Regions from separate parts of the Pelomonas margarita genome, predicted to be linked through region 2. Evidence: predicted binding sites of a transcription regulator. Region 2 holds the regulator's gene; each other region holds the start of a gene.

Region 1 (10,227 bases), on a different contig from region 2:
TCTACGGCGTGACCGCCGGCGAGGCGCGGCCGGACCGCCCGGCGTTCGACGCGAAGGCGGGCTTGATTGCCTGGCGGCTGGGTGGCAGCGTCGCGAAGAACCTGACGCCGGACCTGCGCCTGTACGCCTTCGGCCGCCTGGACAGCCTGGCCGGCGCGGCCAACCGCGACAGCGCGCTGGTGCGGCAGACGACGGGCTTCACGTACGGCATCGGCCTGAGCTACACGCTGATGCGCTCGGCCGCCAGCGCCAGCGACTGAGGTCGTCGCAGGCATGAAAAAAAGGGGCTCCCTCGCGGGAGCCCCTTTTGTTTGTCAGCGACGGGTGTGTCGCCGGCGTGGACTTACATGTCCATGCCGCCCATGCCACCCATGCCGCCCATGCCACCAGGCATGCCGCCGCCGGCAGCTTCTTCCTTCGGCGACTCGGCAACCATGCACTCGGTCGTCAGCATCAGCGACGCGACGGACGCGGCGTTCTGCAGCGCGGTGCGCGTGACCTTCGTCGGGTCCAGGATGCCCATTTCGATCATGTCGCCATAGGTGCCGTTGGCGGCGTTATAGCCGTAGTTGCCCTTGCCTTGCAGCACGGCGTTGACGACGACGGACGACTCTTCACCGGCGTTGTAGACGATCTCGCGCAGCGGGGCTTCGATGGCCTTCAGGATCAGCTTGATGCCGGCGTCCTGGTCGGCGTTGTCGCCCTTGATCTCGCCAGCGGCTTGCTTGGCGCGCAGCAGGGCCACGCCGCCACCGGCGACGATGCCTTCTTCAACGGCGGCACGCGTGGCGTGCAGCGCGTCTTCCACGCGGGCCTTCTTTTCCTTCATCTCGACTTCGGTGGCGGCACCGACCTTGATGACGGCCACGCCGCCGGCCAGCTTGGCCACGCGCTCTTGCAGCTTCTCGCGGTCGTAGTCGCTGGTGGCTTCCTCGATCTGGATGCGCACTTGCTTGACGCGGGCTTCGATGTCGGCAGCAGCGCCAGCGCCATCGATGATGGTGGTGTTTTCCTTGCCCACTTCGACGCGCTTGGCCTGGCCCAGGTCGGCCAGCGTGACCTTCTCGAGCGTCAGGCCGACTTCTTCGGCGATGACCTTGCCGCCCGTCAGGATGGCGATGTCTTCCAGCATGGCCTTGCGGCGGTCGCCGAAGCCAGGCGCCTTGACGGCCACGACCTTCAGGATGCCGCGGATGGTGTTGACCACCAGCGTCGCCAGCGCTTCGCCGTCGACTTCTTCAGCAATGATCAGCAGCGGGCGGCCGGCCTTGGCCACTTGCTCCAGCGTGGGCAGCAGGTCGCGGATGTTCGAGATCTTCTTGTCGAACAGCAGGACAAACGGGTTGTCCAGGATCGCGGCTTGCTTCTCGGGGTTGTTGATGAAGTAGGGCGACAGGTAGCCGCGGTCGAACTGCATGCCTTCGACGACGTCCAGCTCGTTGTTCAGGCTCTTGCCGTCTTCAACGGTGATGACGCCTTCCTTGCCGACCTTGTCCATCGCGTTGGCGATGATCTGGCCGACGTCGGCATCGCTGTTGGCCGAGATCGTGCCGACTTGAGCGATTTCCTTGGAGGTCGTGGTGGCCTTGGAGGCGGCCTTCAGCTGGGCGACCAGGGCGGTGACCGCCTTGTCGATGCCGCGCTTCAGGTCCATCGGGTTCATGCCGGCGGCCACGTACTTCATGCCTTCGCGGACGATGGCTTGGGCCAGCACGGTGGCGGTGGTGGTGCCGTCACCGGCGTTGTCGGACGTCTTGGAAGCGACTTCCTTGACCATCTGGGCGCCCATGTTCTGGAGCTTGTCCTTGAGCTCGATTTCCTTGGCCACGGACACGCCGTCCTTGGTCACGGTGGGGGCGCCGAAGGAGCGCTCCAGCACCACGTTGCGGCCCTTGGGGCCCAGGGTCACCTTGACCGCGTTGGCCAGGATGTTCACGCCTTCAACCATGCGGGCGCGGGCTTCGCCGCCAAAGATCACGTCTTTTGCTGCCATTTGATTCTCCGAATACTTAAATTGGGGTCAGAGACAATTTCTCTGAGTCGATGGGGCCGCTTGCGCGTCGCCCCGGAAGGCAATTACTTCTGGACGACGGCGAAGAGGTCTTCCTCGCGCATGACCAGCAGTTCTTCGCCGTCGACCTTGACGGTCTGGCCAGAGTACTTGCCGAACAGCACGCGGTCGCCGACGACGACGTTCAGGGCGACGAACTCACCCTTGTCGTTGCGCTTGCCGGGGCCCACGGCAAGCACTTCACCCTGGTCGGGCTTCTCGGCGGCGTTGTCGGGGATGAAGATGCCCGAGGCGGTCTTGGTTTCCTGTTCCAGGCGGCGAACGATCACGCGATCGTGCAGGGGGCGCAGCTTCATGAGGTCTCCTTCAGAGAGTTTGAACCGCGGCTGCCGCAACCCGGGGGTCGCGGCGCGCCGAAAAAATGGGGCCGACACAAGGCCCGATTTCGTTAGCACTCGAGTTTGGAGAGTGCTAGCAGCGAGGATTATAGGGACGGGATGTGGCGATTCAAGACCTGCCTGCGATCTGTTGATCAAGCGCGATCGGACTGGCCATTCGGCCCGAAGGCTGCGTGCCGAACCTCAAGCGGAACTTCGCAATATCTCGGCAAGTCCTTATTTATGAAAGAGATTTTCCGAGCGGCTGTTGTTTTTGACAGTGTCGCGCTAAGTGCTTGATTTCATTGAAAAAACTTGTGCGAATTCTTGACCCTGGTGTTGGCAGCGCTTAAAGTGGGGAGAAGTGTCGTTTCGTGGTGAAAAGTGTCGGAAATCGTCTTTCAAGGAGCTTCAAACTTGGCGCTGGACGCCAAGGGGCGCCTGGGCGTGCCGACGCGCCACCGTGAGGTGCTGCAGCTGTTGTGCGGCGGGCGCCTGACCATCACCAAGCATCCCGACGGCTGCCTGATGCTGTTCCCGCGCCCCACGTGGGAGACGTTCCGCGACAAGGTCGCCGGCCTGCCGATGTCCGCAGCGGGCTGGAAGCGCGTGTTCCTGGGCAATGCGATGGATGTCGAGATCGACTCGGCGGCGCGCGTGCTGATCTCGCCCGAGCTGCGCGAAAGCGCCGGGCTGGACAAGGACGTCGTGCTGCTGGGCATGGGCAGCCACTTCGAGATCTGGGACAAGAAGGCCCACGCTGCCCAGGAGGCCGAGGTCCTGGCCGGGCCCATGCCTGACGCGCTCAAGGACTTCAGTTTCTGATGAGCGCCAGGATGAACGAGAACGCCACGTTCCGTCACACGACCGTGCTGCTGGACGAGGCGGTGGATGGCGTGCTGGCGCGCCCCGACGGTGTCTACGTGGATGGCACCTTTGGCCGGGGCGGTCATTCGCGTCTGCTGCTGAGCAAGTTGGGGCCTCAGGGTCGCCTGATCGGCATCGACCGCGACCCGGAGGCTATCGCGGCCGCTGCGGCCATCACCGACCCGCGCTTCGCCATCGTCCATGCCGGCTTTGCCGACATGGCCGAGGAGCTGGCGGCCATCGGGGTGCATCAGGTGGACGGCGTGCTGCTGGACCTGGGCGTGTCCAGCCCGCAGATCGACAACCCTGAGCGGGGCTTCAGCTTCCGTTTTGACGGGCCGCTGGACATGCGCATGGATACCACGCGTGGCGAGAGCGCGGCGGACTTTCTGGCGCGCGCCGACGAGCGCGCCATCGCACAGGTGATTCGGGACTATGGCGAAGAACGGTTTGCTGGCCAGATTGCAAAGGCGGTTGTTGCTCGCCGAGAAGCCGGTGCGCCGCTCACGCGCACCGACGAACTGCGCGAACTCGTGGCTCGCACGGTCAAGACCCGCGAGCCCGGCCAGGACCCGGCCACGCGCACCTTTCAAGCTCTTCGGATTCATGTCAACGGCGAGCTGGAGCAGCTTGACCAGGGGCTGAAAGCTGCGCTGCGCTTGCTGGCGCCGGGTGGCCGGCTTTCCGTCATCAGCTTTCACTCGCTGGAAGACCGCCGGGTGAAGCAATTCATCGCCGAATACAGCAAGCATGTGTTCGACCGCCGTGCACCGTTCGCGGAACCCGCGCCGCTGATCCTGAACGCGCTGGGCCGCATCAAGCCCAGCGACTCCGAGGTGGCGGCCAACCCGCGTTCGCGCTCCGCTGTGCTGCGCATCGCCGAACGCACCGATGCCCCGTTGAAGGACTGACATGACACGTCAGCCCCTTCGCTTGCTTTGCTCGTGGCCCCCAGAGGCTGTGCGTCAGTGCCTTGGTGCGGGCGGGTGGCGCTGACATGGCCAAGATCAACCTCCTGCTGATCCTCGCCGTGCTGGCCAGCGGCCTCGTCCTGGTGCACACCGCCTACGAGTCGCGCCGGCTGTTCACTGAACGCGAGCGCGCCAAGGCAGAGGGCCAGCGCCTGGCCGCCGACGCCGAGCGGCTGAAGGCCGAGCGCCATGCGCAGGCCACCAACCTGCGTGTGGAGCAGGTCGCGCGCGAGCGCCTGGGCATGCGTCTGATCTCGCCGGCCGTCGTCGCGTCGGGGGTGGCGCAGTGATCGGCGGCGGCAAGGCGAACAAGGCCGGCGCGCGCGCCCTGGGCTCGGGCCGGGCGGTGAACTACTCCACCAGCCCGCTGCTGGCGTCCAAGACGCCGCCGTGGCGCTCGCGTTTCCTGGTTGGCCTGGTCGGCCTTGCGTTCGCGGGCCTGCTGGGGCGTGCCATCTATGTGCAGGTGCTGCACACCGAGTTCTTCCAGAAGCAGGGCGAGGCGCGCTACGCGCACACGCTGGAGCTGCCGGCCAGCCGTGGCCGCATCAACGACCGCAGCGGCCAGGTGCTGGCCGCCAGCGTGGCCGTGCCTTCCATCTGGGCCATCCCGAAGGAAGTGGACGCCGACGAGGGCAAGCGCCGCGAGCTGGCCAAGGTGCTTGGCATCACGCCCAGGGAACTGCAGGCCAAGCTCAACCCCGAGGCGCGCTTCGTGTGGCTCAAGCGCCTGGCCGACGACGAGACGGCCGCCAAGGTCAAGGCCATCGGCCTGAAGGGCATCTTCCAGGACCGCGAGTACCGCCGCAAATACCCCGAGGGCGAGGCGGCGGCGCATGTCGTCGGCTTCACCAATGTCGAGGACAAGGGCCAGGAAGGCATCGAGCTCGCATTCCAGAAAGAGCTGCAGGGCCGTGACGGCTCGCGCTCCGTCGTGCGCGACCGGCTGGGCCGTGTCGTCGAAGACATTGGCGACATCGTGCCCGCCAGCAACGGTGCCGACATCGACCTAGCCGTCGATTCCAAGGTGCAGTTCTTCGCCTACCAGCGCATCCGCGACGCGGTGGCGGCCAACAAGGCCAAGGCCGGCTCCGTCGTCGTGCTGGACGTGCAGACCGGCGAGGTGCTGGCGCTGGCCAACTTCCCGAGCTACGACCCCGGCAACCGTCAGAACCTCACCGGCGACCAATTGCGCAATCGCGCGCTGACCGACGTGTTCGAGCCCGGCTCGACGATGAAGCCCTTCATCGCCGGTCTGGCGATGGAGACCGGCCGCGTCACGTCGCGCACGCTGGTGGACACCGGCAACGGCCGCTACCCCTTTCAGGGCGCCGTCATCAGCGACACCAAGCCGCATGGCCTCATCACCGTGCATGAGGTCATCCAGATGTCCAGCAACATCGGCACGACCAAGCTCGCCATGCAGATGCCGGCGCGCGAGATGCACGAGATGTTCACGGCCATCGGCCTGGGCCAGCGGCCGCAGATCAGCTTCCCCGGGGCAGTGAGCGGCAAGCTGCGCCCCTACAAGACCTGGCGCCCCATCGAGCAGGCCACGATGAGCTACGGCTACGGCCTGTCGGCCTCGCTGTTCCAGCTGGCGCGCGCCTACACGGTGTTTGCGCGTGACGGCGAGATCATCCCCGTCAGCATGCTGCGCCAGCCGCGTGAGCATCCGGTGCCCGGCATCCGCGTGTTCAGCCCCGAGGTCACTCGCGAGCTGCGCAGCATGCTGCAGGACGCCGCCGGCCCCGGCGGCACCGCGCGTCTGGCGCAGGTGCCCGGCTACAGCGTGGGCGGCAAGAGCGGCACGGCCCACAAGCAGGAGGGCCGCGGCTACGTCAACAAGTACCGCTCGTGGTTCGTGGGCCTGGCGCCCATCAACAAGCCGCGCATCGTCGTTGCCGTCATGGTGGACGAGCCCACGGCCGGCGTCTATTACGGCGGCGCCGTGGCCGGCCCGGTGTTCAGCCAGGTCACTGCGCAGACGCTGCGTCTGCTGGGCGTGCAGCCCGACCTGGACGTGAAGAGCCAGATCGTCGCCAACCAGAAGGCCGTGCCGGTCGAGGAGAGTTTCTGATGTTGACGCGCCTGAAGAGCCCTGAGGCAGCGGCCCGCTGGCTGGCCGAATGGTGCACCGGCACGCTGCGCACCGACAGCCGCCAGGTGCAGGCGGGCGATGCCTTCATCGCCTGGCCTGGCTATGCGCGCGACGGCCGCGAGTATGTGGCGGCGGCGCTGGCCGCGGGCGCGGCCACCTGTCTCGTCGAGGAGGCTGATGTCGAGCGCTTCGGCTTCACCGATGCGCGCGTCGCCTCGCTGCCGGGGCTGAAGGCGCGCACCGGCGAGGTCGCCGCTGCGTTCTTCGGCGCGCCGGCCGACACGCTGGATGTCATCGCCGTCACCGGCACCAACGGCAAGACCTCGTCCGCCTGGTGGATCGCGCAGGCCTCGGCTCAGCTCGGCAAGCGCTGCGGCGTGGTGGGCACGCTCGGCATCGGTGAGCCGCCCAAGCTGGACTACAACGGCCTGACAACACCCGACCCGGTGCTGCTGCAGGCCGCGTTCGCCCGCATGCGCGACGACGACTTCGCCGCTTGCGCCATCGAGGCGTCGAGCATCGGCATCGTCGAGGGGCGGATGTCCGGCAGCGCGATCCGTGTCGCCGTGTTCACGAACTTCACGCAGGACCACCTGGACTATCACGGCGACATGGATGCCTACTGGGCGGCCAAGCGGGCGCTGTTCAGCTTCCCGGGCCTGCGCGCGGCGGTCGTCAACCTGGACGACGCCAAGGGCGACGCGCTGGCGGCCGAGCTGTCGGCGCTGGACGTGTGGACGACCGGCTTCGAGCGCCAGGACGCGCGCCTGACTGCGCGCGGGCTGCACTACACAGGTGAGGGCCTGGCTTTCCAGCTGCATGAAGGCGGCGACTCGCTGCCGGTGCAGACCACGCTGATTGGCGACTACAACGCCGCCAACCTGCTGGGTGTGGCCGGCGCACTGCGCGCCCGAGGCCACACGCTGGCCGACGTGGCGCGCGCCCTGACCCGCGTGACGCCGGTGCCCGGTCGCATGCAGCGCGTGGGCAATGGCCGCGAGTTGCCGCAGGTCGTCGTCGACTACGCGCACACGCCCGACGCGCTCGACAAGGCGCTGTCGGCGCTGCAGGGCATGGCCCAGGCGCGTGGCGGCGAGCTCATCTGCGTGTTCGGCTGCGGCGGTGACCGTGATGGCGCCAAGCGCCCGCTGATGGGCGCCATCGCTGCCCGGCTGGCGGGCCGCGTCGTCGTGACGACCGACAACCCGCGCACCGAGGATCCGGTGCGCATCCTGGCTGACATCACGGGCAGCGCCCCGGCAGCCACCGTCATCGAGGCGCGCGAGGAAGCCATCCGTGTGGCCATCACCGAGGCCGGCGCGCGCGACATCGTGCTCATCGCTGGCAAGGGCCATGAGGACTACCAGGAGGTGCACGGCGTGCGCCGGCCCTTCTCCGACGTGGCTGAGGCGCGCGCGGCGCTGCTGGAAAGGGCGGGCCTGTGAGCTTCTTCCTCACGCTCGCTGAAGCGCAGGCGCTGCTGCCCGGCTCGGCGCTGGTGGGTGACGGCGCGACCGCCTTCACCCGCGTGCACAGCGACACGCGCACGCTGCAGGCCGGCGACCTGTTCGTCGCGCTGCGCGGCGAGCGCTTCGATGCGAACGACTTCCTGGTGCAGGCCCGGACGTCGGGTGCCGTCGCCGCGCTTGCCGAGCGCGGCCTGGCCGAAGCTGGTCTGCCGGGCCTGCTGGTGCCCGACGCCAAGCTCGCGCTGGGCCAGCTCGCGGCGGCCTGGCGCCGCCAGCACCCGATTCCCGTCATTGCCGTCACCGGCTCCAACGGCAAGACGACGACGACGCAGATGATCGCAAGCATCCTGCGTGCCTGGCTCGATGGCGCCCCTGGGGCTGCCTTCGCCAGCCCTGTCCCCCTCGGGGACGCTGGGCGAGCTTGGGAGCGGCCCGGCGCTCGCCCCTCCGCCGCACTGGCCACCCAGGGCAACTACAACAACGATATCGGCGTGCCGTTGACGCTGATGCGCCTGCGCCATGACGACGAACGCAGCCACCGTGCCGCCGTGATCGAGCTGGGCATGAACCATCCCGGCGAGATCGCGCCGCTGGCCGCGATGACGGCGCCCACGGTGGCGCTGGTCAACAACGCGCAGCGCGAGCATCAGGAGTTCATGGCCACCGTCGAGGCTGTTGCGCGGGAGAACGGCGCCGTGCTGGACGCGCTGTCGCCGACGGGCTGCGCCGTGTTCCCGGCTGAGGACGTCTGCGCGCCGATCTGGTACGAGCTGGCCGGCAGCCGGCCGCACCTGACCTTCGCGCTGCGCGGTGCGGCCGATGTGACCGGGGACGCGCAGTGGCAGGGCACGCACTGGGCGCTGGAGTTGCACACGCCGGCCGGCACGGCGCCGGTGGCGCTGCACATGGCCGGCGAGCACAACGTGCGAAATGCGCTGGCCGCGGCCGCCTGCGCGCTGGCGGCCGGCGCGCCGCTGCCGGCCATCCAGCAGGGGCTGGAGGGCTTTCGCGCCGTCAAGGGCCGCAGCGAGCTCAAGCGCGACGCGCGTGGCCACACGCTCATCGACGACAGCTACAACGCCAACCCCGACAGTGTGCGCGCCGCCATCGACGTGCTGGCTGGTTTGGCCGGCGACAGCTGGCTGGTGCTGGGCGACATGGGCGAGGTCGGCAATGACGGCCCGGCCTTCCATCGCGAGGTGGGCGCCTACGCGGCCGAGCGCGGCATCGCCCACCTGTGGACGGCTGGCGCCGCTGCCCGCGACGCTGCGGCGGCCTACGGCCCGGCGGCCCGCGCCTTCGACGACACCGGCGCGCTCATCGCAGCCCTGAACGAACAACCCGACGCGGCCCAAACCCTGGTCAAGGGATCGCGCTTCATGAAGATGGAACACGTGGTCGCCGCACTGCAAACCGCACAAGACGGAGGCCCGCATGCTGCTTAGCCTCGCCCAATGGCTGCAGGGCCTCTACCCCGACCTGGGCTTCCTGCGCCTGTTCAACTACATCACCTTCCGCGCCGTCATGGCCGCGATGACGGCGCTGCTGATCGGCCTGGCCTTCGGCCCGTGGGTCATCCGCAGCCTCACCGCGATGAAGATCGGCCAGCCCGTGCGCAGCTACGGCGTGCAGGCCCACCTGGCCAAGAGCGGTACGCCCACCATGGGCGGCGTGCTCATCCTGATCGGCATCGGCGTGTCCACGCTGCTGTGGTTCGACTGGAGCAACCGCTTCGTCTGGGTTGTCATGCTCGTCACGATGGGCTTCGGCGCCGTGGGCTGGGTGGACGACTGGCGCAAGGTCGTCGACAAGAACCCCGAGGGCATGCGTAGCCGCGAGAAGTTCTTCTGGCAGAGCCTCATCGGCCTGGTTGCGTCGCTATACCTCGCGTTCAGCGTGTCGGAGACCTCCTTCCTCGGTGTCGTGGAGCTGTTCTTCCGCTGGGTGAGCAGCGGGTTCTCGACCGAGCTGCCGCCCAAGGCCGACCTGCTGATCCCGTTCTTCAAGACCATCTCCATGCCCCTGGGCGTGTGGGGCTTCGTCGCGCTGTCCTTTTTCGTCATCGTCGGCACCAGCAATGCAGTGAACTTCACCGACGGGCTGGACGGCCTGGCCATCATGCCGGTTGTGCTGGTGGGCTCGGCACTGGGCTTGTTTGCCTACCTGACGGGCTCGTCGGTGTTTGCCAAGTACCTGCTGCTGCCCTACATCCCGGGCGCGGGCGAGCTGCTGATCTTCTGCGCCGCGATGGCCGGCGCGGGCCTGGCCTTCCTGTGGTTCAACGCGCACCCGGCGCAGGTCTTCATGGGCGACGTCGGCGCACTGGCGCTGGGCGGCGGGCTGGGCACGCTGGCCGTCATCACGCGGCAGGAGATCGTGCTGGGCATCATGGGCGGCATCTTCGTGGCCGAAGTGCTGAGCGTGATGATCC
Region 2 (10,227 bases):
AAGGCCGACGCCGAACAGCTGACCGCGACCTTCGCCATCTGGCTCGACAAGGACGGCGCCATCCAGCGCTTCGAACTGAGCCCCAGCGGCCACGACGGCAACGACACCGCCCTGCGCACCGCGCTCGACGAAACCCGCCGCCAGCTCAAGCTGCCGCCGCCGCCGGCGCTGGCTCTGTCACAGCCCATGCGCTTTCGCCTGAGCGTGCGGCCCCAAGCCTGATTGCCCTCCCCTGCCCCATGAAACCCATCCTCACCCTGTTGACCGCCGCCCTGCTCGCGGCCGCCGCGCCCGCGCAGGCGCAAACCGCCACAGCATCGGACAAGGAAGAACTCGCCCGCCTGCGCGCGACGACCCAGGCCCTCATCGACGCCCTGGTGGCCCAGGGCCTGCTGACGCGCGACAAGGCCGAGGCCATCCTGAAGCAAGCCCAGGTCACGGCCGCCTCCCCCGCGCCGCAGGCCGACGCTCCCAAGCCCAACGTGCTGCGCATTCCCTACGTGCCCGAAACCGTGCGCCAGCAGATGCGCGAGGAGATCAAGGCCGAGGTGCTGGCTCAGGCCAAGGGCGAGCGCTGGGGCCAGGCCGACGCCCTGCCCGACTGGGTGGGCCGCATCAAGCTCAGCGGCGACCTGCGCGTGCGCGCGCAGGCCGAGTTCTTCGACGACCAGAACCTGCCCGCCGAGGTCTACCGCACGCAGACCGCCTCGCCCGCCTGGTCGCCCGACCTCAGCAACACCGGCACCGACCGCCAGCGCCTCACGCTGCGCGGCCGCCTGGGCGTGGATGTGCGTCTGAGCGAGCAGGTGCTGGCCGGCCTGCGCATCGCCACCGGCAACACCGGCAGCAGCGCCACCTCCACCTCGCAGACGCTGGGCAGCAACTTCAACCGCTACACGCTGGGGTTGGAGCGCGCCTACCTCCGCTGGCAGCCACCGCTGTTCTTCAACGGCCTGTCCGCCGACTTCGGCCGCATGCCCAACCCCTTCTTCAGCACCGACCTGGCCTGGGCCGACGACCTCGCCTTCGACGGCGTGGCCACCAAGCTCACCCACGCGTTCACGCCGCAGCGCAGCCTGTTCGCCACGGCGGGCGTGTTCCCGCTGGAAGAACTCAACCTCAGCAGCCAGGACAAGTGGCTGCTCGGCGCCCAGGTGGGCGGCGAGATCGACTTCGCCCGAGGTGTGCAGTTCAAGCTGGGCTTGGCGGCCTACGACTTCCGCCACATGGAAGGCAAGCGTGAGACCACTCCGCCGCCCAGCGGCCCGAAGAGCGGCACCACGAACTACTTTGCGTCGCAATACCCGTCCAGTCTGCGCCTGAAGGGCAACACGCTGATCAACCTGAACGACCCCACCAGCACGGCCTCGCCCACCTGGGGCCTGGCCGCGAAGTTCCGCCCGGTCAACCTGACCGCCAGCCTGCAGCTGGACGACGTGCTGCCCGTGCCCGCGAGCCTGACGCTGGACTGGATCAAGAACACCGGCTTTGACCTGAAGGACATCCAGGCCCGCGCCGGTGTCACCGAGCCGCTGGCCGACCTGCGCGAGAAGACCACGGCGCTGCAGGGCCGCCTGCAGATCGGCAAGGCCACACTGGCGCGCCGCGGCGACTGGCAGGCCTTCACCGCCTACCGCCTGGTGCAGCGCGACGCCTGGATAGACGGCTTCACCGACACCACCTGGCACCTGGGCGGCACCAACTACAAGGGCTGGAGCCTGGGCGGCAGCATCGGCCTGGACCGCAACTTCTGGCTCAGCGGCCGCTGGACCAGCACGCGCAACCTCGACGACGGCGTGCGCTTCCTGGCCGTGCCGCGCGACGCCTCGTCCCTGAGCGGCAACCTCAGCAGCGCACCGCTGCGCATCGAGGTTTTCCAGCTCGACCTCAACGCGAGGTTCTGATCATGAGCCGCATTGCCATCGCCCTGTTGGCCGTTGCCAGCCTCACAGCGCAGGCACAGGACGCCAAGCCCTCCAGGGAACGCGAAGCCCTGCGCCGCGCCCAGGCCGCGCTGCGCGCCGCGCAGGAACAGCAGAGCAGCCTGCAGGCCGACAAGGCCAAGGCCGAGGCCGATGTGGCCCGAGCCAGGCAGGACGCGGCCACCGCGCGCGCGCTGGTCGCCGGCAACGCCGTGAAACTCAAGGCCCGCGAGACCGAGCTGGACACACTGCGCGCCCAACTGCAAGCCGCCAAGGAGGCCGTGCAACAAGGCCAGGCCCAGGCTGGTGAGCGCGAGCAGGCCCTGCAACAGCAACTGCTCGCCGCCCGCCAGGACAGCCAGACCCGCCAGCAGGCCAACCAGGCCCTGGTGCAGTTGCTGGAACGCAGCACCCAGGCGCTGGCCGACGCCGAAGCCAAGAACCGCCAGCTCCACGCCCTCGGCCAGGCGCAGGTACAGCGCTACGCCGGCCGCTCCACGCTGGACACCGCGCTGCTGGACGACCCCATCCTGGGACTGACGGCCGTGCGCTTTGAGGACCAGGCCGAGAAGCTCCGCGCGGAGCTGGCCGCGCAGCGAGTGAAGTAAGCCGGCGGCCGGGCGGCCGCTGGCTTCACCGGGCCTGCGGCTGCCCCCCGCGCGTCGCGCTGCTGCGCGACAGCGCCAGCAGCGCCAGCGCCAAGGGCAGGCAGGACACCCACAGCACCGTGTTCCAGTCGTACGCGGCCAGCAGACCGCCCGAGGCCAACGAGCCGACCGCCATGGTGCCGAAGACGAGGAAGTCGTTCAGCGACTGCACCCGCGTGCGCTCCTCGGGCCGATGGCACTCCAGCACCAGCGCCGAGGCCCCAACGAAACCAAAGTTCCAGCCCAGGCCCAGCAGGATCAGCGTCAGCCAGAAATGCGCCACCTCGATGCCCGTCAGCCCGATGGCCACCGCCGCGCCGATCAGCACGAGCCCGACCAACACGATGCGTCGCGCCCCGAAGCGACCAATCAGCCGGCCCGTGAAGAAGCTGGGGCCGTACATCGCGATGACATGCCATTGCAGCCCCAGCGTGGATGCCTGCTGTGGATGCCCGCACAGGTGCATGGCCAGCGGTGCCGCTGTCATGAGGAAATTCATCAGCATGTAGGACACGGCGCCGCAGATGACGGCAGTGACGAACGTGGGCTGTGCCGCCAGCTCGCGAAGCGGGCGTCCTTGCGCCGCCTCTGCAGCCGTCGGCATCGGCAGCTTCACACCCCACAGCACGACCGCCGACAACGCCGCCGCCACGGACTGCGCCAGAAACGTGGCGACGAAGGTGTGCGGCGCCCACCAATCGGCGGTGCCACTGATCAACTGTGACCCGAACACGCCGGCCGCAACGCCCCCTCCCATGACGAAAGACAAGGCCCGTGGACGCAACGCCGGCTCGACGCCATCGGCTGCGGCGAATCTGAACGACAGCACGACGGCCGCGTAGGCACCGCCGAAAAAGGTAGCCACACAAAACAGCCAGAAGGACTGCCGCAACACGGCAGCCGCCGCCAGCAGCCCGATGAGCACGCCGCAGCCCGCCCCCACCAGGAAGCTCGCTCGCCGCCCGTAACGCCTGGCGATCGCCCCGCTGGGCAGGATGCAGACGGCCATGCCCACGACAAAAATGGAGATCGGCAAGGTCGCCAACATCTTGCTGGGTGCCAGGGTGTGGCCGACGATGGCGCCAATCGCATAGACGACCACGGCATTGGCACCAGCAAGCGCCTGGGCGAGCGTGAGGCGGGCGATGTTGCTGCGCTGAATGGCAGCGGGCAGTGCCCCCGGGGCGGCGATGTCAGCGGCGTTCAAGGCTTTCCTTGGCAGGGCGAGCGACGCCGGAGCGCTGGTGGCGGCCGGCGTCAGCTTCGCGAGGGGCATGGGGGTTCGCTGCGCGAACCTCGTGATCAGACAGTGTCTCAGCACTGCCGTCACGAGGCATGCACGGACCTTGGCGAGGCTTCGCCCACTGCACCCCGCAAGAGGCGGTCGATGGACACCAGATGCAGGCACAGCCACAAGGGTGCGGGCAAGAACACCGCATACATCATGGGGTGATGCACGCCAATCTGCGGCAGCAGCACCAGCGCCAGCGTGCTGGCCACGGTCAGGATGTCAACCAGCCCAAACAGGGTGGCAAACCAGACACGCGCCTGGGCGGTTGCGCCAGCAGCGCAGGAAAACGCCGCCATCAGCCCGAAGAAGCCGGCGCCCACATGGGTGACCCCATCGACGACACCAAACATCGCGGGCAACACGCCCAGCACCGCCCACACCAGGAACGCAGTACCGAACCAGACCCGGATGCCCTGCAGCAACTGCAGCTGCACCAGGCTAAGCGCCCGCATGAGCCCGCGCACCGGCGTCAGGAACAGCAATGCCGCCACTGCACCGACACCGGCAACGATGACGGCAAGAAACGCAGGGCCCGAGATCGCCGCGGGGAACAGCGCTTGCCCGGACAGGCCAACGTGCAGCCCCCCGAGCCAGGCCAGCATCACCAGCGCCACCGGCAGCCGCCAGCGCCGGGTCGCGTCACTCGCGCCCAGCACCCAAGCGACGTACCCGATGTTGATGAGATTGAGCGCAAGCGCCACACCCGTTGAACCCAGTTCCATGATTTCTCCATTCGACAAACTTGACCTGAAGACGCATCCTAGGAAGCCTTCGCAGTAGCATCGAATGCAGAAAACATCGAAACATTTGCTCAAACAACTGAATGATCGGCCGAAAAGACGCACTCAGTGACGTGCTGGAGGCGCTGCGAATCAAGGGCAGCGTGCTGCTGCACGAGGCCTACCTGCCGCCCTGGGCGGTCAGTGTTCCGGCGGCCGATGCGCTGGCGCCCCTGCTGGGCGCCGGCGAATACAGTTGGCCGGTGGCCTTTCACTACGTCGAGCGGGGCCAATGCGACATCGCGCTGCAATCCGGCGAAATCGCAACGCTTGACGCGGGCGACCTCGCCATCTGCTTCGCGGGTCAGGCGCACCGGATCGGGGCCGGAAACCCACTCATGACCGTGCCCGTCGCCGAGTTGATGGGCGGCCGCCACAACCCCTTTCGCCCCGCTGCGCATGGGCCACGGGGCACCTTGCTGGTGTGTGGGGCATTTCTGCTCGATGACCTGCGGCTCACGCCGCTATGGGCTGCACTTCCTCCGCTCCTGCACGTTCGCCACGAGCCCGGCGACGCGCCAGGGCACTGGCGCGAACTGACGCAACTGCTGTCGACGGAACTGGCACGCCCCACCGTTGCGTCGTCCTACATCGTGGGTCGGCTTCTAGAAGTGCTCTGCGCCGACGCCATCCGGCGCCATGCCTGCGACTCTTCCATGGCCACGGGGTGGCTGTCCGCGCTCCGGGACGCCGTGGTGTCCAAATCCATGACACTGATCCACCAGCAACCCGGCAAGGCCTGGACCGTGGAAGGGCTGGCGCAGGCCGTGGCCTTGTCGCCCTCGCGATTCGCCGCACGCTTCACCGCCACGGTCGGCCTGTCACCGATGGCTTACGTCACCGCGTGGCGCATGCAGCAAGCCATTCGCTTGCTGGCCGATGGACAGCTCACACCATCCCGCGTGGCGGCCCAGGTGGGCTACGACAGCGCAGCAGCGTTCAGCAGGGCGTTCAGGCGCCACGTTGGCGACTCGCCGTCGGCGGTTCGCAAACGCATGCAGAACAGCTCTGCCATGCCCATGGAACTGCACCGAAACCGTAGCGCATGACGTTGCGGAAGACGGCTGTCGACGCAACAGCGCAAGCGCCAAACTGTTGATACCAAACGGGAATATTTGGTAGGCCGTATTGGACTTGAACCAATGACCAAAGGATTATGAGTCCTCTGCTCTGACCAACTGAGCTAACGGCCCCCGAGGGAGGCGCGCATTCTAGTCAGCGCGGCATCACCGCTGAGAAAGCGCCTGGCCCACCATGCGACTGGTGATGTCGACGATCTGAATCATGCGGTCGTAGGCCATGCGCGTGGGGCCGATGACGCCCAGCGTGCCCACCACCTGCCCATCCACCTCGTAAGGCGCCGACACGATGGAAAGTTCCTCGTAGGGCACAACCTGGCTCTCGCCGCCGATGTAGATGCGCACGCCCTCGGCGCGGCTGGAAGTATCCAGCAGCCGCATCAGCTGCGTCTTCTGTTCGAACAGGTCGAACAGGCGGCGCAGCGACCCCATGTCGTGGCTGAAGTCCTGCACGGTCAACAGGTTGCGCTCGCCGGAGACGATGACCTGCTCGTCCTGCTGGGCCATGGCCTCGGTGCCCGCCTGCACGGCGGCGCTCATCAGCCCGGCGATCTCGCCGCGCAGCTCGTCCACCTCGTTGCGCAGGCGTTCGCGCACGGCCTCCAGCGTGAGGCCGGCGTAGTGGGCGTTCAGGCGGTTGCTGGCCTCGGCCAGTTCGGCCTGGGTCAGGTCTTGCGCGGTGAAGATGACGCGGTTCTGCACATCGCCATCCGGCGACACGAGGATGACCAGCACGCGCCGCTCGCCCAGCCGCAGGAACTCGATGTGGTGGAAGACGCTGGGCTTCTTGGGCGACGTGACGACGCCGACGAAGCTGGACAGGTTGGACAGCAACTGCGCCGCGCTGGCAATGACGCGCTGCGGCTGGTCAGGCTGCAGTTGCGCCTCCAGCTCCAGCCGGCCGGGCTGGGCCGTCAGCATGGTGTCGACGAACAGACGGTAGCCGCGCGGCGTCGGGATGCGGCCGGCGCTGGTGTGCGGGCTGGCGATGAGGCCCAGGTCTTCCAGGTCGGCCATCACGTTGCGGATGGTCGCGGGGCTGAGCTCCAGGCCGGAGGCCCTGGACAGCGTGCGCGAGCCAACGGGCTGGCCGTCCGCGATGTAGCGTTCGACCAGGGTTTTCAACAGGGATTTGGATCGCTCGTCGAGCATGTCGCAATCTTATGGCTTGCGTGCCAGACCGATTGAGCGAAGCGAGTAGCTCTGGCACCAACTGACTGAAAACCGGCAGTCTCGCTGCCCTGGCGGGCAAAGCCCCTGTGGTGTAATTTGCCGCATGGCCGAGCGCTTCAGACATGTCGCCATCGTGGGCAAGCATCAAGCGCCAGGCATACAGCCGGTGCTGGAAGAAATTGCCCAGTTTTTGTGCAGCCAGGGGCTGGATGTCTCGCTGGAAGCGGACACCGCCCAGAACACCGGCATGACGGGCTACGACGCCCTCTCCCACGATGAACTGGGCCGCGCCTGCGACCTGGCCGTCGTCGTCGGCGGCGACGGCACGATGCTGGGGTTCGCCCGAGAGATGGCCCGCCACGGCGTGCCGCTGCTGGGCATCAACCAGGGGCGCCTCGGCTTCATCACCGACATCCCCATCGAACGCTGGCGCGAGTCGCTGGCGCCGGTGCTGGCGGGCGATTACGAGGTCGAGTCGCGCGCAATGCTGGAAGGCGGCGTGCTGCGCGACGGCGAGTCCATCTTCTCGGGGCTGGCGCTGAACGATGTCGTCGTCAGCCGCGGTGGCACGTCGGGCATGGTGGAGCTCAAGGTCTCGGTGGGCGAGCAGTTCGTCGCCAACATGCGCGCCGACGGCCTCATCGTCGCGTCGCCCACCGGCTCCACGGCGTACGCGCTGTCGGCCGGCGGGCCCATCATGCACCCCAGCATCGCCGGCTGGCTGCTGGCACCCATCGCGCCACACACGCTGTCCAACCGACCCATCGTGCTGCCCGATAGCGGCGAGGTGCGGCTGGAGATCGTGGCGGGCCGCGACGCGTCGGTGAACTTCGACATGCAGAGCCTGGCCAGCCTGCTGCACGGCGACACCATCACCGTGCGTCGCAGCCAGCATCAGGTGCGCTTCCTGCACCCCCAGGGTTGGAGCTACTACGCGACCCTGCGCCGCAAACTCCGTTGGTATCTCTGACCCATGCTCCGGCACCTGTCCCTGAAGGATTTCGTCATCGTCCCGACGCTGGAGCTCGACTTCGAGCCTGGCTTTGCCGTGCTGACTGGCGAGACCGGCGCCGGCAAGTCCATCCTCATCGACGCACTGCAGTTGGCGCTGGGCGGCCGGGGTGACGCGGGCGTCGTGCGCGAGGGCGCGGCCAAGGCCGAGATCACGGCAGAGTTCGACACGCCCGCTCACCTGCGCGGCTGGCTGGACGAGGCCGGTTTCGACGTCGACGACCACCTGCTGCTGCGCCGCGTCATCGACGCCGCCGGCAAGAGCCGAGCGTGGATCAACGGCGGCAGCGCGACGCTGACGCAGCTGCGCGAGCTGGCCGACCACCTGCTGGACATCCACGGCCAGCACGCCTGGCAAGGCCTGACCCGCCCGGCCGCCGTGCGCGAGCTGCTGGACGGCTTCGCCGGGCTGGACACCGCCCCGCTGACCCGCGCCCACGCCACCTGGAAGCAGGCGCTCGAAGCACTGCACAAGGCACAGGGCCTCCAGGCCGAGGCGCAGCGCGAACGCGAGCGGCTGGCCTGGCAGATCGCCGAGCTGGACCGCCTGGCGCCCGCCGACGGCGAGTGGGACGAGTTGAACGCCGAGCACGGCCGGCTGTCGCACGGCCAGTCGCTGATCGACGCGGCGAAGTCGGCACTGGACGCGCTGGACGACGCCGAGCCCAGCGCCCAGTCGCTGGCCGCCGGTGCGTTGGACCAGCTGGAACGCGTGCTGGACCACGATGCCCGCCTGCTGCCCGCCGTGCAGGCACTGCGCGATGTACAGGCGCAGCTGGCCGACGCCAGCCACACGCTGGCCGGCTACCTGCACAAGACCGACCTGGACCCCGAGCGGCTGGCCGAGCTGGACGAGCGCGTGTCGGCGTGGATGACGCTGGCCCGCCGCTACCGCCGCCAGCCCGAGGAGCTGCCCGCGCTGCTGGCCCAGTGGCGCGCCGAGCTGACCGCACTGGACGCCGCCAGCGACCCCGCGCAGCTGGAGGCCGCGCTGGCCGCCACGCGCCAGGCCTTCGACCAGCAAGCCCAGGCCGCAACGCGCGCACGCAGCAAGGCCGCGCCCGAGCTGGCGGCCGCCGTCACCGCCGCCATGCAGCAGCTGGGCATGGCCGGTGGCCAGTTCGACATTGCACTGAACGCCACAGACGGCCCACAAAGCTGGGGCGCCGAGTCCGCCGAGTTCCTCGTCGCCGGCCATGCCGGCAGCACGCCACGGCCGCTGGCCAAGGTGGCCTCGGGCGGCGAGCTGTCGCGCATCGCGCTGGCCATCGCCGTGACGACCAGCCAGGGCAGCAACGGCCAGGCGCCAGGCACGCTGATCTTCGACGAGATCGACGTCGGCATCGGCGGCGCCGTGGCCGAGACCGTGGGCCGGCTCATGAAGCAGCTGGGCCATGCGGCCGACGGGCAGCGCCAGGTGCTGGCCGTCACCCACCTGCCGCAGGTGGCTGCCTGCGCGGATCGTCATCTGGTGGTCGCCAAGAGCCTGCAGGATGGCGCCACCGCCAGCCGCGTGGCGCCGGTGGCGGGCGAGGCCCGCGTGGCCGAGATCGCGCGCATGCTGGGCGGCGAACGCCTGTCGTCCACCAGCCTCGCGCATGCGCAGGAAATGCTGGCGGCATCCACCAGCACGGCCAAGCCAAGGAAGGCCAAGTCATGACCATGGAGCACGAGGTGCAGGGGGACGTCGTCCTGCTGACGGGCATGTCCGGCGGCGGCAAGTCGGTGGCCATGCATGCGCTGGAGGATGCGGGCTACTTCTGCGTGGACAACCTGCCGGCCGAGCTGCTGCTGGACTTCCTGAAGCTGGAGGAACAGCGCGGCGAGCGGCGCGTCGCCATCGCGGTGGACGTGCGCTCGTCGGGCTCGCTGCCGCTGATGCTGCCGCTGCTCAAGCAGCTGCGGGCCTCCGGCGTGCCGGTGCGCTCCATCTTCCTGGATGCCAGCAACGAGGCGCTGATGCGCCGCTTCTCGGAGACGCGCCGACCGCACCCGCTGCGCGAGGACCGCGAGACCACCTTCGGCGGCCTGGACGGCACGGCCGCGGCCGCCGAGAGCCACCGCCTGCTGCTGGACGCCATCAAGCTGGAGCGCGAGCTGCTGGGCGGCCTCAAGGCCGAGTCCACCATCATCGACACCAGCCAGCTGCGCCCGGCCCAGCTGCGTGCCTGGCTGGGCGACCTGGTGGGCCCCAACGCCGGCACCAAGCTGACGCTGGTGTTCGAGAGCTTTGCGTTCAAGCACGGCGTGCCCAGCGATGCGGACTTCGTGTTCGACGTGCGCGTACTGCCCAACCCCTACTACGACCGCGAGCTGCGCCCGCTG
Region 3 (10,227 bases), on a different contig from region 2:
TCCTGGCGGGCATGAGCGGCTGGTTCTACCTGCTCAGCGCCATCGCGCTGGGCCTGGGCTTTTGCGCCTATGGCTTCCGGCTGTGGCGCGGGTATTCGGAGGTGCTGGCACGGCGGACCTTCTGGTTCTCCATCTGGCACCTGTCGCTGCTGTTCGCGGCCTTGTTGATCGACCACTACCTGCCATGAGCACTCGCCGTTTTGCCCTTGCCGCGCTGAGCGCACTTGCCCTTGCGGGCTGCCAGAAGTCCGAGTCGGCCAAGCTTGGCTTCAAGGGCATCGACCTGACGGGCGTCGAGTACGCCCGCCAGCTCAACCTGACCGACCAGGACGGCCGCGCCCGCTCGCTGGCAGACTTCAAGGGCAAGGTCGTCGTCGTGTTCTTCGGCTACACGCAATGCCCCGATGTCTGCCCGACGACGATGGCCGAGGTGGCCGAGGTCAAACGCTCGCTGGGCGCCGACGCTGACAAGGTGCAGGGTGTCTTCGTCACCGTCGATCCGGAGCGTGACACGGCGCAGTTGCTGAAGGCTTACATCACGGCCTTCGACCCCAGCTTTGTCGCGCTGCGCGGCAGCGAAGAGCAGACCAAGGCCGCCGTGAAGGAGTTCAAGGCTTTCGCCGCCAAGGTGCCCGGCAAGACGCCGGAGACCTACATGGTCGACCACACCGCCGCCAGCTACGTGTTCGACACCGAAGGCCGCGTGCGCGTCTACGTCCGCTACGGCGCCGGCGCCGAGCCGTTGGCGCACGACATCAAGCTGCTGCTAGCCGACGCCGGACAGAAATGACACGACAATGAGAAAAGGCCCCGCGTTAAGGGGCCTTTTGCTTGGAGGGCGCGGGCTCAAGCCGCTTCGGTCAGCGCCTTCTTCATCTTCTTCATCGCCGCCACCTCGATCTGGCGGATGCGCTCGGCCGACACGCCGTACTCGGCGGCCAGTTCGTGCAGCGTCATGCCGCCGGAAGTGTCGTCGTTCACCTTCAGCCAGCGCTCCTCGACGATGCGGCGGCTGCGCGGGTCCAGCACGTCCAGCGCGCGCTGGATGCCGTCGCCGGCCAGGCTGTCGCGCGAGCGGGCCTCGATGACGCGCGTGGGCTCCTGGCTGTCGTCGGCCAGGTAGGCGATGGGGGCGAAGCTCTCGCCGTCGTCGTCGGTCTGCGGCTCCAGCGCCACGTCGCCGCCCGACAGTCGGGTCTCCATCTCCAGCACTTCCTCGCGCTTGACGTTCAGCTCGCGGGCCACATGGGCGACCTCGGCTTCCGTCAGCGTGGCGCGGTGCGTGGCGTCATCCGCCTGGCCTGCCTTGAGCTGGTGCTTCATCGAGCGCAGGTTGAAGAACAGCTTGCGCTGGGCCTTGGTCGTCGCGACCTTGACCATGCGCCAGTTCTTCAGGATGTACTCATGGATCTCCGCCTTGATCCAGTGCATTGCGTAGCTCACCAGGCGCACACCCTGATCGGGGTCGAAGCGCTTGACGGCCTTCATCAGGCCCACGTTGCCTTCCTGGATCAGGTCGCCCTGGGGCAGGCCGTAGCCGACGTACTGGCGGGAGATGGACACCACCAGGCGCAGGTGCGACAGCACCATGCGGCCGGCGGCCTCCAGGTCACTCTTGTCGCGCAGGCTGCGCGCGGCGGAGGACTCTTCCTCAGCCGTCAGCAGCGGCAGGCGGTTGACGGCAGAGATGTAGGCGTCGAGATTGCCCAGCGAGGGCACCAGGGCCCAGGGGTCGCGGACGGCAATGGCGGAAGAAGCAGACATCGTCTTGATTCCTGGCTAACCGCCGCGTGAAATGCAGCGGTGAAGGAATATTAGCACTCCCTCGCGGCGAGTGCTAAGGCCGATGCTGCCTGGCCTGGAATGCTGTGTTGGCACCGCTGAAACAGTGGGCGGGCACTGACTTGGGTCAATCGACCAGGCCGAAGTCCGGGCTTTTGATCATGGCCTCGATGTCCAGCAGGATGAGCATGCGCTCGCCGAGCTTGCCCAGGCCGGTGATGAAGCGCGCGTCCATGGCGGCGGGCACTTCGGGCCGGGGCTTGATCTCATCGGTGCTGAGTTCCAGCACGTCGGACACCGAGTCCACCACGATGCCCACCACGCGGCCGGCCACGTTCAGCACGACGACGACGGTGAAGGCGTTGTATTCGCCGGGCTGGCCCAGCCGGATGCGCAGATCCAGGATGGGCACGATGACGCCGCGCAGGTTGACGACGCCCTTGACGAAGGACGGCGCATTGGCCACGCGTGTGGGCGCCTCATAGGAACGGATTTCCTGCACTCGCAGGATGTCCAGGCCGTATTCCTCGCCGCCGATGCGGAAGGTCAGGAACTGGGCCGCGTCGGTGCGGGTCACGGTCTGCACGGCCTGGGCGCCGGCGTTGGCGGGAACGAGGTCGGTGGAGCTCATCGGAACAGGGCGGAGTGTGAATATTGACGCCTCATTCTGCCCGCTCCTTGGCGCCGGCCTGCATCAACAAATCGTCAACCAGGGCCAGCAGTTCACGCACATCCAGCGGCTTGGTGACGTAGTGATGCGCGCCGGCCTGCCGGGCCAGCGCGATCTGCTCGGGCTGTGCGTTGGCTGACACGACGACGGCCGGTGGTGCCGCGACGCCCTGTTGTTGCAGCCGCTGCAGCAGAGCCAGTCCGTCGCCGTCGGGCAATTGCCAATCCAGCAAGAGCAGTTCGGGCGAGCGTTCGCGCAGGGCCCGCCAGCCGGCTTCCAGCGTCGGTGCGATCTCCAGCTCCAGCCCGGGGCGCTGCGCCAGGATGCCGCGCATGACCTCGACATTCAGCGGGTTGTCCTCGACGTAGAGCACGCGCCGGTGCGCTGCGGCCGTGGGCCGGCTGGGCTCCTGCAGGCCGGCCTCGGCCGTGCCGGTCGGTGCGGTGCTGGCCGCTGGCAGGCGCAGCACGAAGCACGCGCCCGGGCCATCGACGGCCTCGGCCCGCAGGCTGCCGCCCATCATCTCGGCGAGCCGCTGGCTGATGACCAGTCCGATGCCGGTGCCGGGCAGGCCGCTGCCCTCGCGGCCCAGGCGGTTGAAGGGCTGGAAGAGTGCGTCCCGTTGCTCCTGCGTCAGCCCCAGCCCGGTGTCGCGCACGGCGGTCTCCACCCAGCCGGGCTGCGGGCAGCTGACCTCGATGGTGATGCTGCCACCCGGGCGGTTGTACTTGACGGCATTGCTGAGCAGGTTGGTCAGCACCTGTGTCACGCGGGTGGGGTCGCCAATGGCGCGCAACGCCGCAGGCGCCAGGCGCTGGCTGATGGACAGCCCCAGCTCGGCGGCGTTCTGCTGGACCATCGCCAGCGCGCGGGCCAGCAGCGGCGGCAGCTCCAGCGGCACGAGGGCCAGCCGCAGGGAGCCGGTCTCGATGCGCGAGAGGTCCAGCGTGTCGTTGATCATCTCCAGCAGGTGCCAGCCCGCCTGCGCGATCTGTTGGGCGCGGGCGCGCTGCCCTGGGGGCAGGGGCTCGCCTGCATCCATCTGCATCAGCTGCGTGAAGCCCAGGATGGCGTTCATGGGGGTGCGCAGCTCGTGGCTCATGCGCGAGAGGAACTCGTTCTTGGCCAGGTTGGCGGCCTCGGCGGCCTCTCGGGCGCGACCGAGCTCCTCGATGCGCAGCTGGTCCGTGATGTCCTCGACCACGCCCACCAGCCGGTGCGGCCGGCCGTCGTCGCCGCGCAGCAGGCTGACGAGCACACGGGCATGGGCCACGCTGCCGTCTGGCCGCAGGTAGCGCTTCAGGCGGCGGTAGAAGGGCAGTTCGCCGCGCATCAGGCGGCGCGCCAGGCGGACGTCCTCGCGGCGGTCGTCGGGGTGGGTCACGTCGATGCTGCGCCGCCCCATCAGCGCGTCTGCCGGGTGCCCCACCAGGTGGCAGAAATACGTGTTGACCTCCTGGAAGCCGCCGTTCAGGTCGGTGAAGACGATGCCCACGGGTGCCGTCTCGAAGATGCTGCGAAAGCGCTGCTCGCTCAGCCGCAGGGCCTGCTCGCCTCCGGCTCGGCTGGCGATCTCGCGCTGCAGCTCGGCAGTGCGCTCGGCGATCTGCGACTCCACATGGCGAGTGCGGCCGGACATCAGCAACAGCAAGGCGCCCACCATGGCCGTCGTCAGCAGGCCAGCCAGCGCGAACGCCCAACTGCGCCCAGGTGGTGGCGCCTGGCCGGGCAGGTCGTAGAAGCGTGCCTCCCAGCGCTGCCCGCCGAATTCCAGTGGCACGGTCACTGGCGGCAGCAGCGCGGTCGGACTGCCCTGAATCGCCTCGCAACCCAGTCGTCCTCCCAGGCGTGGAGATGCTGTGCCCGGCGTCATGTCTACCAGGCAGGCACCCAGTCGGGACGGCCAGTCGGCGGCCAGCCGGGACAGCAGCAGGTCGGGCCGCAGCGTGGCGAACACGTAGCCGCCCGTGGCTGCAGTGCCTGACTGGGCCGACCGGTCCAGCGCCTGGTAGACGACGACGCCCACGCCGCCGTCCCGGTCCTGAGACAAGTGGAAGCCCATGGACGCCACCGGGCGTCCCAGCCGCGCCGCCTGCTCGGTGGCGCGTCGCACCACGGGGATGCTGCGGATGTTGATGCCCAACGCGCCAGCGTTGCGCGACAGCGGTTCTATGAGCCGGATGGCGGTGACGTCCTCGTCGGGCGATGTGCGGATGTCGCCAGCACGGGCGCGGTCACGCACCCCGTAGCCGCCGGGAAAACGATCAGGCGCGGCTGCAGCGGTGAACCCCGCCAGCTGCGCCCGGGGTACCGTCAGCGCCAGCCCCAGCGCGATCAGCGAGCTGTCCTCGCGGAGGAATCCGCTCGTTGCGTGGGCGAAGGCCTCCCGGGTGAGGCGGGGCTGGGCTTTCACCAGCGCATGCACGCCCTCCAGGGCCAGCAACGGCTCGCGCAGCCGGCTGGCCAGTGTTTGCGCCGCGTTGCCAGCCTCGCGCGCGAACTCGGCGCGATGGCTCTGCCGGTCCCAGGCCATCGTCGTGGCCACCCCGAGGCCGACGATCAGCGTCGTCAGCAGCAGCGGCAGACCCACACTGAAGCGTCGCACGGCCCAGGCGGCGTCGGGTTGACCCAGCAGCGCCAGCGTGATGGGCGTCGCGATCAGCACACCCATCAGGTCCCCGGTCCACCAGGTCATCCAGACCAGTGCCATCTGCGCGTTGGTGATGACATCGGTCCCACGCAGCAGCAAGGTGGCGCAGCTCGGGCTGATGCAGCCGGCCAGGGCCGCAGCGGCCAGGTAGGCGGCAATCTCACGTGGCGAAGCCAGCACCATCTGCCGCCCGCACCACCGCTGCATCAGCCGTGCGCCGAATGCAGCCTGGGCTGCCGCGCCGCAGCCTATGCCTGCGGCCAGCGGCAGCATCTGCTCGCCCTGGTTGCTCATCGTCGTGGCCTGCACGATGAACGAGCCCAGCGCCACGGCCGGCAGGTAGCGCGGCCCCAGCACCAGCAGCATCGCCAGGCCCCAGCCGGCGGCCGGGTACAGCGGCGCCACCTGGTAGGGCGGCAGCACCATCAGCAGACCCAGCCGCCCGAGCAGGTAATAGATGAGCGTGATGCCCGCAGACAGGGCCAGGTAGCGGCCGACGCTGCGGGCCGGCGCGCTCATTCGGCCTCGGCCTCGCGAAGCGTCTGCACCACGGGGCGCTGCAGCACGCCGCGCAGGCTCCACCACCCGGCGCTCCAGGCCAGCAGGGCGCCACCCGCGGCGCTGGCTGCGGGCACCCAGAGGTTGATCTTCCAGGGGAACTCGAACACGAAGTGCACCATCAGCCCGGCCAGCAGCAATGCCACCGCCCCGGCCAGGAAGCCGGCCAGCGCGCCCACCCCCAGCAGCTCTGCCCGCTGCACCTTGGCGAGCAGCGACGAGGCGGCGCCCAGCGCCCGCATCAGCCCGAACTCTCTGGCGCGCGCCTCTCGCGTGCTGCTGACGGCGGCGATCAGCACCACCAGCCCCGAGGCCAGCGTGAACGCGAACAGGAACTGGACGGCCTGGATGACCTGATCGAGCACGCGCTGTACCTGCTGGATCTGCGCCGACACGTCGATGACCGTCAGGTTGGGGAACTGCCGTGCCAGCTCGCGGTCCAGCTTGCCGGCGGCCGGCGTGCGGTAGGCGGCGATCAGCGTGGTGGGCAGGTCCGGCAGCGCGGCCTGCTCGAACAGCACGAAGAAGTTCGCGCGCATGGACGACCAGTCCACCTTGCGCAGGCTGGTGATGCGGCCCTGCACCACCTGCCCGGCGATGTCAAAGCTCATCGTGTCGCCCAGCTTCACGCCCAGCGTCTCGGCCAGGCCGGCTTCCACGCTCAGACCCATCTCGCCGGGCGGGGCGCTGCCCCAGCGGCCCTGCAACAGCGTGTTGTGCTCGGGCATGGCGGCAGCGTGGCTGAGGTTGAACTCGCGCTCGGCCAGGCGCTGTGCCCGGTCATCGCTGAAGCGCTTGGCCTGCACCGGCTCGCCCCTGAGCGCCGTGAGCCGGCCGCGGAACATCGGATACCAGTCGTAGCCGGTGACGCCGGCGTTGGCCAGCGTGCGCTGGAAGGCCTCGCCCTGGTCGGGCTGGATATTGATGACGAAACGGTCCGGCACCGAGGCCGGCGTGGCGGCCCGCCAGCTGTCGATCAGCTCGGTGCGCAGCAGCACCAGCAGCGCGAGTGCCAGCAAGCCTACGGCCAGCGACGACACCTGCATCACCGCGAAGCCGGGCCGTGCGGCCACCTGGCGCGTGGCCAGCAGCAGCCAGCGCGGCACGCCGGCATGGCTGATGTTGGACGGCACGATGCGCCGCAGCAGCTTGACCGCCAGCCAGGCCAGCGCCGCGAACACCAGCACCGCGCCGGCGAAGCCGCCCGCCGCGATGGCGCCCAGCTTCAGGTCGCCCGCCAGCACGAGCAGGATGCCTGCCAGGCCTGCCACGCCCGCGCCCAGCACGAGCAGCGAGCCGGCCTTGGGGGCGCCCAGGTCGCGCCGGATCACGCGCAGCGGCGGCACGGCCGCCAGCTGCAGCACGGGCGGCAGCCCGAAGCCCATCAGCAGCGACAGCCCCAGCCCCAGCCCCAGCAGCGCCGGCCACAGGCTGGGCGCGGGCAGTGCCACGTCGATCAGGCCGGACAGCAGCGACACGAACACCTGGTGCAGGGCCAGCCCCAGCAGCACGCCCACCGCGCTGGCGGCCAGGCCGGCCAGCAAGAACTCCAGCCCGTAGGCCCAGGCAATGCGGCGCTGCGGCTGGCCCAGCACGCGCAGCATCGCGCAGGCATCCAGATGCCGCGCCGCGAAGTCCCGGGCGGCCAGCGCGACCGCCACGGCGGCCAGCAGCGCCGACAGCATGGCCACCAGCCGCAGGAAGCGCCCGGCGCGGTCCAGCGTCTGGCGCATCTCGGGGCGGCCGGCCTCCATGGACTCCAGTCGCACGCCGCGCAGCTTCTGCTGCTCCAGCAATTGCGCGGCGTCGCGCGTGAAGCGCTTCATGGCATCCGCGGGTGCGCCGGGGCCGGGCACGACCGCCAGGCGGTAGGTCAGGCGGCTGGCCGGCTGCACCAGCTGCGTGGCCGCCAGGTCCACCTCGTTGAGCATCACGCGTGGCGCGAAATTGATGAAGCCGCCGCCGCGATCGGGTTCGGTCTCGATCAGCGCGGCCAGCCGGAGCCTGCTCTCGCCCAGCAGCAGCATGTCGCCGAGCTTGAGGTTGAGTGCATCGGCCAGCGCAGGGTCGATCCAGACTTCGCCCGCTGCCGGCGCGCCGCTGCGGCCCGGCAGAGCCTCGCGCAGCTGGACCCGGCCGCGCAGCGGGTAGCCGTCGCTGACCGACTTGACCGACGCCAGCCGGCTCTCGCCGCCCTGGGCGTCTTCGGCGCGCGCCATGCTCGGGAAGACGGCGCTGCGCACGGTGGCGAGCTTCAAGGTCTGCGCCAGGTCGACGATGGCGGGCGGCGTGGGCTGGTCGCTGGCGACGACCGCGTCGCCGCCGATCAGCTGGGCCGCATCGCGACGCAGACCCTGGTCCAGCCGGTCCGACAGGAAGGCCACGGCGCACAGGGCTGCCACGGCCAGCGTCACTGCCAGCATCAGCAGCCGCAGTTCGCCGGCCCGCCAGTCCCTCAGCAACTGCCGCCAGGCAAGCAGGGCAACGGCGGGCGGGCGCGGGTCAGAGGCGGCGGCAGACATCATGCGGCTGACTGTAGCGTTGCGACAGGCCTGTGCGTTTCGTCAGCGCGGGAGCCCCGAAGACGCGCCATAATCCGCGTCGCTGCGGGTGTAGTTCAATGGTAGAACGCTAGCTTCCCAAGCTCGATACGTGGGTTCGATTCCCATCACCCGCTCCAGATCCAGACGCCCCCCGACCGCAAGGTCTGGGGGCGTCGCCGTTTGGGGGGCGAGGGCCAACCGCCAGCCTCAGCTGACCAGCCAGCTGACCCGCCCGCGGCCGGCGGCCTTGGCGAGGTAGAGGGCCTTGTCGGCGTTGTCCAGCAGGTCGGCCGTCTTGGTGCCGGCCGCCACGCCGACGCTGACGGTCACGCCGTCCGCCTGCCCGGGGTGCGGCAGCGCCAGCCCGCGCACGGTGGCTTCCAGCAGCTGCGCCACACCGATGGCGCCGGCCAGGTCGGTGTCGGGCAGCAGGCAGACGAACTCCTCGCCGCCGTAGCGGGCCAGCAGGTCGGTGGGACGGCGCAGGCAGGCGCGCAGCGCAGTGGCGATGCGGCGCAGGCAGTCGTCGCCGGCCAGGTGGCCCAGCGCGTCGTTGTAGCGCTTGAAGTGATCCACATCCACCAGCGCCACCGCCAGTGGCGCCCGCGTCCGCTGGGCACGGCCGGCCTCGGCGGCGAAGCGCTCGTCGAAGTGGCGCCGGTTGTGCATGCCGGTCAGGCCGTCGATGAAGGCCAGTTCGCGCAGCAGGTCGGCCTGGGCCTTGAGCGTGAGCTGCGTGCGCACCCGGGCGCGCACGACGGCGGGGTTGAAGGGCTTGGTGATGAAGTCGGCCGCACCGGCGTCCAGGCCGCGGGTTTCGTCATCCGGGTGGTCCTGCGCCGTGACGAAGACGACCGGGATGGTGCGCAGCAGCGGATCGGCCTTGAGCTCGGCGCACAGCTGGTGGCCGTCCATGCCAGGCATCTGTACGTCCAGCAGCACGAGGTCGGGCTGGCGCTCGCGGCACAGCTTCAGCGCCTGGGCGCCGTCGGTGGCCATGAGCACCTGGCAGTCGGCCGCGAAGACGCGGTGCAAGGCCTGGATGTTGACAGGCTGGTCGTCGACGATGAGCAGGCGTGGGCGCCGCCCGGGCACGCCCGGAGCCGCCGGCAGCGGGCTGAACTGGGGCAGCGAGAGCTGCATCATGGGCGGGCCTCCGGCAGGGTCATGAGGTCGTGGCACAGCGCCAGTGCCGTGTGGAAGTCCAGGGCGGCCATTGCGGCGTCCAGTGCCGGGCGTGCCGAGGGCGGCAGGTCGGTGCGCAGGGCCTGGTGGGCGTCGTGCGCGGCCAGGTCAGAGCCGGCCAGCAGTTCGGCGAGCATGACCAGCCGCTGCGTCAGTGCGCTGGCTTCGCCCGGCGGTGCGATGGGCGGCGACGTTGTCGCAGGCGGCTGCAGCCGAGCGGCCAGGCCGTCAAGCGCGGCGATGTCGGTCTGGCGGCAGGCCTTGAAGCGGGCGTGCCAGTCGTCGTCCAGTTGCTGCGCATGCTCGCCCTCGGCGGCGAGCGCGGCCAGTCGTTGGGCGCCGAGCATGGCGGCCAGGCCGCGGTAACCGTGCAGGCTGCGCGCTGCCACGGCGCCGCCGGTGGCCAGCGCCGGTGTCAGCTGGCGGTCCTGCTCGTGCAGGGCGGCCAGCGTGCGCTCGAAGAGCTCCACGCGGCCCGACATGCGCGCCAGCGCGTCTGGCAACGCGATGCCGGCCTGGTCAGCGTCGTCGATCAGGTCCTGGGGCAGGGCGGGTGTTGCCGTCGCCGAGGCCGGGGCGGGCGTCAGGTCACCGCAGCGTCGGCGCAGAACGGCGACGACGGTGTCGGGGTCGAAGGGCTTGACGATGTGCTCATCCATGCCGGCCTCCAGGCACGCCAGGCGCTCGCTCTCCAGTGCGCTGGCGGTCATGGCGATGACGGGCAGCGCCAGGCCAAGCTGGCGGCGGATGAGTCGCGTGGCCGTGGTGCCGTCCATCACGGGCATCTGCACATCCATCAGCACGGCGTCGAAGTCCGGCCGACCACGGCTGCGTGCGAG

The links. The regulator HrcA, encoded in region 2, represses chaperone genes, less so after heat shock. The targets are predictions, from matches to a motif close to TTAGCACTCNNNNNNNNNGAGTGCTAA.
Region 1: a site for HrcA is predicted at 2,460-2,486, ahead of ACG0Z3_RS18500 (co-chaperone GroES). Genes of this name have one in related genera too.
Region 3: a site for HrcA is predicted at 1,815-1,841, ahead of rpoH (RNA polymerase sigma factor RpoH). Genes of this name have one in related genera too.

Annotation. Positions count from the first base shown of each region.
Region 1 is NZ_JBIGHW010000012.1:21,790-32,016, forward strand. It holds gene ACG0Z3_RS18490 (MipA/OmpV family protein) at 1-260, shown strand, start outside; gene groL (chaperonin GroEL) at 344-1,993, opposite strand; gene ACG0Z3_RS18500 (co-chaperone GroES) at 2,077-2,367, opposite strand; gene mraZ (division/cell wall cluster transcriptional repressor MraZ) at 2,773-3,213, shown strand; gene rsmH (16S rRNA (cytosine(1402)-N(4))-methyltransferase RsmH) at 3,225-4,166, shown strand; gene ftsL (cell division protein FtsL) at 4,253-4,516, shown strand; gene ACG0Z3_RS18520 (peptidoglycan D,D-transpeptidase FtsI family protein) at 4,573-6,306, shown strand; gene ACG0Z3_RS18525 (UDP-N-acetylmuramoyl-L-alanyl-D-glutamate--2,6-diaminopimelate ligase) at 6,306-7,772, shown strand; gene ACG0Z3_RS18530 (UDP-N-acetylmuramoyl-tripeptide--D-alanyl-D-alanine ligase) at 7,769-9,241, shown strand; gene mraY (phospho-N-acetylmuramoyl-pentapeptide-transferase) at 9,231-10,227, shown strand, end outside.
Region 2 is NZ_JBIGHW010000008.1:148,375-158,601, reverse strand. It holds gene ACG0Z3_RS15710 (TonB C-terminal domain-containing protein) at 1-222, shown strand, start outside; gene ACG0Z3_RS15705 (putative porin) at 240-1,904, shown strand; gene ACG0Z3_RS15700 (hypothetical protein) at 1,907-2,530, shown strand; gene ACG0Z3_RS15695 (MFS transporter) at 2,556-3,899, opposite strand; gene ACG0Z3_RS15690 (hypothetical protein) at 3,896-4,582, opposite strand; gene ACG0Z3_RS15685 (AraC family transcriptional regulator) at 4,684-5,688, shown strand; tRNA gene ACG0Z3_RS15680 (tRNA-Ile) at 5,756-5,832, opposite strand; gene hrcA (heat-inducible transcriptional repressor HrcA) at 5,866-6,870, opposite strand; gene ACG0Z3_RS15670 (NAD kinase) at 6,995-7,861, shown strand; gene recN (DNA repair protein RecN) at 7,865-9,562, shown strand; gene rapZ (RNase adapter RapZ) at 9,559-10,227, shown strand, end outside.
Region 3 is NZ_JBIGHW010000003.1:489,425-499,651, reverse strand. It holds gene cyoE (heme o synthase) at 1-188, shown strand, start outside; gene ACG0Z3_RS08325 (SCO family protein) at 185-790, shown strand; gene rpoH (RNA polymerase sigma factor RpoH) at 847-1,764, opposite strand; gene ACG0Z3_RS08315 (chemotaxis protein CheW) at 1,910-2,413, opposite strand; gene ACG0Z3_RS08310 (PAS domain S-box protein) at 2,445-5,621, opposite strand; gene ACG0Z3_RS08305 (ABC transporter permease) at 5,618-8,182, opposite strand; tRNA gene ACG0Z3_RS08300 (tRNA-Gly) at 8,267-8,340, shown strand; gene ACG0Z3_RS08295 (diguanylate cyclase) at 8,411-9,349, opposite strand; gene ACG0Z3_RS08290 (response regulator) at 9,346-10,227, opposite strand, start outside.